2 regions of the Enterobacter sp. fkY84-1 genome follow, and region 2 is predicted to be linked to the other one. Evidence: predicted binding sites of a transcription regulator. Region 2 holds the regulator's gene; the other holds the start of a gene.
What was found. Region 2 encodes Fur, which represses iron uptake genes when iron is present. Its sites were predicted from a motif close to ATAATAATGAGAACNACTATCAA; they were not measured.
Positions count from the first base shown of each region.

Region 1: sodA (superoxide dismutase [Mn]) is a predicted target of Fur. The motif match lies at 1,320-1,342, and genes of this name have one in related genera.

Region 1 is NZ_CP169393.1:4,570,147-4,573,261, forward strand. It holds gene yiiM (6-hydroxyaminopurine reductase) at 1-554, opposite strand, end outside; gene sodA (superoxide dismutase [Mn]) at 626-1,246, opposite strand; gene ACEPLT_RS21880 (MFS transporter) at 1,409-2,674, opposite strand; gene ACEPLT_RS21885 (alpha-galactosidase) at 2,719-3,115, opposite strand, start outside.
Region 2 is NZ_CP169393.1:1,278,051-1,281,165, reverse strand. It holds gene ybfE (LexA regulated protein) at 1-88, shown strand, start outside; gene fldA (flavodoxin FldA) at 244-774, shown strand; gene fur (ferric iron uptake transcriptional regulator) at 1,066-1,512, shown strand; gene chiQ (ChiQ/YbfN family lipoprotein) at 1,604-1,930, opposite strand; gene chiP (chitoporin ChiP) at 1,978-3,115, opposite strand, start outside.

The DNA of each region.
Region 1 (3,115 bases), 1.4 Mb from region 2:
TCATCAAACGGCATATGCCACGCAATGGCGCAGGCGTCGTAAACAGACACCTCACTCAGGCGTGATACCAGCTCAAGCGGCGCATCCGCTGAAACCTGCCCAGCCAGCACCACCCGGTACAGCCAGCCGGTTTTACCCGCGCTTTGCATCTGAGCCGACATGTCATGAATGCCGAAATGGTAGTTGAGCTTGAAGCACGGCGAGCGCGGCTGCGTCACCTGAATCAGGGCATCGCCCCAGCGGTAGATATCACCAATAAACACGTTCTTTTCGGTGAGCCCTTCAGTGGAGAGATTTTCACCAAACGCGGGAGCAACGAAGAGATCCGCCTGCTCGGGGAACTCCGCCTTCCAGTGCTGATAGTGCTCGCGCGGATAGTGGCACAGCGCGCGCTCCGGCCCGCCGTGGATCTTCTTTTCGGCCTGCTCGTCACCCGCAAGCCCGAGGTCGGTTAACGTCAGCTCACCGTCGACCTGAATTTTGGCGATGGCGCTCGGGCGGCTGCCGTCGTACTCCCTTACCTTGCCTGTAAATACATTCACCGGATAATGCATCGCTGCCTCCATTACGCAGATACAAAAAAAGCGAGCCATCAGACTCGCTTCTCACAGGCGTCAATGCAACCTTATTTTTTAGCGGCGAAACGCGCTGCTGCTTCGTCCCAGTTCACCACGTCCCAGAAGGCTTTGATGTAGTCCGGACGACGGTTCTGGAATTTCAGGTAGTAAGCGTGTTCCCACACGTCCAGACCCAGGATTGGGAAACCGGATGCGCCAGAGATCGCTTCACCCATCAGCGGGGAGTCCTGGTTCGCGGTAGAAACCACGGCCAGTTTGTCACCTTTCAGTACCAGCCACGCCCAGCCGGAGCCGAAACGGGTTGCAGCGGCTTTCTCGAACTCCGCTTTGAAGTTGTCAACGGAACCGAAGTCGCGCTCGATAGCCGCTTTCAGGTCGCCCTGCAGGGTAGTACCGGTTTTCAGGCCTTTCCAGAACAGGCTGTGGTTAGCGTGACCGCCCGCGTTGTTGCGCAGCACGGTTTTCTTGTCCGCTGGCAGCTGGTCCAGCTTGGTGATCAGCTCTTCAACAGGCAGGTTAGCGAACTCAGGCAGGCTTTCCAGCGCGGCGTTCGCGTTGTTCACATAGGTCTGGTGGTGTTTAGTGTGATGGATTTCCATCGTCTGCTTGTCGAAATGCGGTTCCAGTGCGTCGTAGGCATACGGCAGGGATGGCAGTGTATAACTCATAATCCTCTCCATTATTGTCGGGCGGCACAGCTGTTAATGCCGCGTAAGCAGTTGGTTCATTATAGTTAATTAAATGATATTGAAAATGATTATCAATGCCGTAGTTTTTATAAGGTTATTCATTTTTTGACCAACGCCGGAATAGTGAATGGGTTCAGGGTGTTAATGGACTTCTAGCGCCTTATTGCCCGCCGCTATCTCCTCCCTGCTGCTGAGCGTAAACGCCGACACCACCGTAATCGCCAGCACGAAACAGCCCAGCATCAGGTACGTCTCCTGGAAACCGATCCGGTCATACATATTCCCGGCAAACGCGGAGAGGAAGATTGCCGCCGACTGTTTGGCAAACTGGAAGCCAATCAGATAGATAGTCGCCGAAAGACGCGTATCAAACACCCCGGTGATGTACTTGAAGGCCCCCACCAGCAGGAACGGCACCTCCAGCGCGTGCAGCATCTTCAGGGCAATCACTTCTACGGCGGTGGTGGCAAACGACGAGCCGATAATGCGCGTCGCCATAATCACCCCGGCGATCAGCAGCGTGTTTTTCGCGCCGATGCGGTTAATGATCCACGGTGAACAAAACATGATGATCGCATTGCAGATTTCCCCGGCAGTGGTCGCAAAACCAAAGGCGCGAGTGCCCTCCTGCGGCGTGGCGAAGAACGTTTTGAAGAAGGTAGCAAACTGCTGGTCGAAGACGTCATAGACGCAGGCCACGCCAATCACGTACAGAATAAACATCCACATTCTGCGCTGGCGGAACAGGCTAAAAACCGTTTTCGCCGTGATCTGCGGCTGGTTGGCACCCAGCGCATTCATTACCTGCGCCGTCTGGTTGGGTCTAGGCTTTGCGACCACCAGCAGCAGCATCAACAGCAGCGCCGCCGCCGAACCCATCCAGAAAACATACGACGGATCGATGCCGAACAGGATCCCGCCCGTGGAGGCGCACAGCCCCCAGCCGAGGCAGCCAAACATGCGCGCCTTGCCGTACTCAAAGAAACTGTTACGGCTCACGCGTTCAATGTAGGCCTCAATGGCTCCTGAGCCCGCCGAAAAGACAAAGCCGATATAAATGCCGCCGCTCAACGCGCCCAGCCAGATGTTGGCTTTCAGTAACGGCGCAAAGACGTAGAGGAAGAAAGGGGCAAACAGGAACAGCAGCACGGAGATGATCCACAGCAGGTGTTTTTTCAGCCCCAGTTTATCCGAGATCACCCCAAGCACCGGCTGGAAGGCAATGGCCGAGAGTGAGATGCAGGAGAAGACGATGCCGGTATGGGTTTTATTGAGGCCGATGATATCCGACAGCCAGATCGGCAGGAACGGAAAGCAGGTGGCCATGATGAAAAAGTAGAGAAAGAAGAACAGCCCGAATATCCAGAAATTAGGGTTGTCTTTGTGGGTACAGGTTGTTGTGTTCATTATTTTTATCCTCAACGGAGGGCCAGTTTCCCGGCCCGTCACCTTTACACGCGTTCCACGCCAATCAGGATGGCGCTTTCCGGATCGAGAATCGGCAGCGCAATGCCCGCCTGCATCAGCCACTCACCGCTCGCCGTTTGCGGGGTCTCCATCCATGCCGGCAGCTTGCGCATGGTATGGCCTCCCTCACCGGTGATGCGAATATCAGGGTGATCGAGCAGCGAAATACGATATTGCGCGCTGGCCTCAAGCCCCGGCATGCGCAGCGGCATCATCAACGTGTAGTCCGGCATGGCGAGCTGGCTGACGATAAACAGTCCCTGCGTTTTATCTTCGCTCACAATACCCTGTGCCAGCGTAGTGGCATCCGGCATATCCACGCGCCAGTGGGTGCCCTGATGGATAACCTCGCGCCACTGCTTATACAGCGCGGCGTAACGG
Region 2 (3,115 bases):
GCTGGCCGACGCGCGAAATATTAGCCGCAGCGAGCTCATTGAAGAGATGTTGATCGCCCAGCTTGAGATGCTGCGCAGCCAGGCATAAGTCTGAAAATTCCCTTAATTACCCTTTTCATGTAGCACAGAGTGCAGTCCTGCGCGATAGCTGTTTCCGCAGGGTTGCCAGTTCTGCTATTATTGCCCTTATCCGTGGCCGAATTGCGCCACCATACTATTAAGTTTCAAGAGGTTATTTTACTCATGGCAATCATCGGCATTTTCTTTGGCAGTGATACCGGCAATACCGAAAATATCGCGAAAAACATTCAAAAACAGCTCGGTAAAGACGTTGCTGATGTGCATGACATCGCCAAGAGCAGCAAAGAAGATCTCGAAGGCTATGACATTCTGCTGCTGGGTATTCCGACCTGGTACTACGGCGAAGCCCAGTGCGACTGGGATGATTTCTTCCCGACGCTGGAAGAAGTGGACTTCAACGGTAAGCTGGTTGCCCTGTTTGGCTGTGGCGACCAGGAAGACTACGCCGAGTACTTCTGTGACGCGCTGGGTACCATCCGCGACATCATTGAGCCGAATGGCGCTGTAATCGTCGGCCACTGGCCAACCGCCGGTTACCACTTCGAAGCGTCCAAAGGCCTGGCCGATGACGATCATTTCGTGGGTCTGGCCATCGACGAAGACCGTCAGCCAGAACTGACTGCAGAGCGCGTCGAGAAATGGGTTAAGCAGATCCGTGAAGAACTGCACCTGGACGATATTCTCAACGCCTGATTTTTATCGCGGCGCAACGGCGGTTGCGCCCGCGCACCAGGTCAAACCGATTAAATTAATTGCTACAATCTTTTAACTTTTTCGCCCAGACCTGTACAATGTCTCCCTGATAAAATGTGGTTTTCCACCGAGCAAGTTTGTTGGTGATACCCCATTTTTATAAGCATATTTTGCCTGAGACTTGCAGTTTTCATTTAGCCATGGCAGTTCTATAATGAGACGCATTATCCCGGGTGCATTTTCTGTCACTTCCTACAGAAGTGAATCGTTTAGCAACAGGACAGATTCCGCATGACTGACAACAATACCGCATTAAAGAAGGCTGGCCTGAAAGTTACGCTTCCTCGGTTAAAAATCCTCGAAGTGCTTCAGGGTCCAGACAATCACCATGTCAGTGCGGAAGACCTTTATAAACGTCTTATCGACATGGGTGAAGAGATTGGGCTGGCTACCGTCTATCGCGTGCTGAACCAGTTTGATGACGCGGGCATTGTCACCCGTCATAATTTCGAAGGTGGTAAATCTGTCTTCGAACTGACCCAGCAGCAGCACCACGATCACCTGATCTGCCTCGACTGTGGCAAGGTCATTGAATTTAGCGATGACTCTATCGAAGCGCGCCAGCGTGAAATCGCCGCGCGTCACGGCATCCGTCTGACCAACCACAGCCTGTACCTTTATGGTCACTGCGCTGAAGGCGATTGCCGCGAAAATGAACATGCGCATGACGCAAAATAAGTGAGTGTTCATACTCTGAGCCAGCCGTAAGGTTGGCTTTTTTTTGCCAGAAAAAAGCCCGGTGGCACAGTGCCACCGGGCGTAAAGCAACTTATTTATTATTATTGCGTATCTCGTTCCAGATCTTATCGCAACGCTTCGCCACTTCCTGATCGTTACCGGTTTTACGTGCCTGGATACAGGCCTGGTAATCCATCACGCGGACATTCTCCTGCGTCGCGAACTGCTCGTGCGCTTTCTCTTTCTTCAGCACGTTCAGCACGCTCTGGCAGGCTTCAATCTTCTCCGGCGAACCTTCCGCAGTATTAATGCAGGCGCTGTAGGCCTCCTTGAGACGGGAGTCCTCTTTCGGTGCCTGAGTCTGGGCACACGCCACCAGCCCCGATGCCAACAGCGCGACGATTACGATTTTTTTCATCATTTGCAGTCTCCGGTCCGGCGGGATCTAACCCGCCGGACGATTCATCAGAAGATGGTGAACGGTGCGATAACCATGAATTTCACGTCACGTTCATCCTGGAAGATGTTGCCGTAACCGCCCGCGTAGCTCGGGATATCGGAGTGGTTGTCGTACTGGGTGAAGTGCAGTTTGAACATCGTGCCTTTCGCGCGGCCATCCTGCAGGGTATAGATAGCATCCAGGCTGTAGGAAGACTCTTTCAGGCGATAGTTTGGATCGTAGTAAGCATCCGGTGTTGCCATGTCGGCTGGTTTTGCATCCCAGGCGTAAGCATAAGAAGCGCCCACCGCCCAGCCCGGCAGGTTCCAGTTTTTCAGATCATACATGGCGCCGAAGAAGACCGCCTTCTCACCGTCGGCGTTGAAATCGGAGCGGTTATCCCACCAGATATCAAGACGACCGTTGGAGGAAGCATAGGTCGGGGTCATACGCTGCAGGAAGTAGCCCTGCTGCCCTTCCGCTTTCACCCATGTGCCTTCCAGACGCAAATCAACCTGACCGACCTTGTAGCCGAAGGTTAACGCCTGCAGCCACGCGGTGCCGTCGTAGATATCATTGACGCCACCGTTACTGACTTTGTCGCGCGTACCGTAGAACTGGTAGCTGGTACTCAGCGGGCTACCCGCAATATCAAACTTATAGCTGGCCTTGGCAAAGTATTGATCGATATACCCTTGCGCCTGGCCGAATGCCGCTTCGAGAACCAGATCGTTTTTGAAGTCGTATTTCGCACCCAGCGAGTGGAGGTAATCGACTTTGGTTTTCTTATCGTTCTGGTAGAACTTGTCCATTTCAATGTGCCACGGTGCTTTGTACTCGTTGGTCCACATATAGGAGAAGCTCAGCGCACCTGCGTCACCGTAGTCAAAGTTAGCCCCGGCTTCTGCACCCTGATAGGTACCCGGCATAAAGCTCCAGTGTGGGGCTAACAGCGTCTGGCCGGTTGGCTGAATATAGCCCCCACGCGCCCAGACCGGGCCGTATTTAAATTTCGCTGCGGCTTTGTAGAGGCTGATACCGCTCTTATCCCCGGACCAGTCTTCATCATAGGCTTTGTTGCTGGAGGAGAAGGCGATTTCGTTCGGGTGGCCGCTGTCGCCGTTTTCCGCCATTTCGATCGCGGTGAACGCGGCGATATCCAGA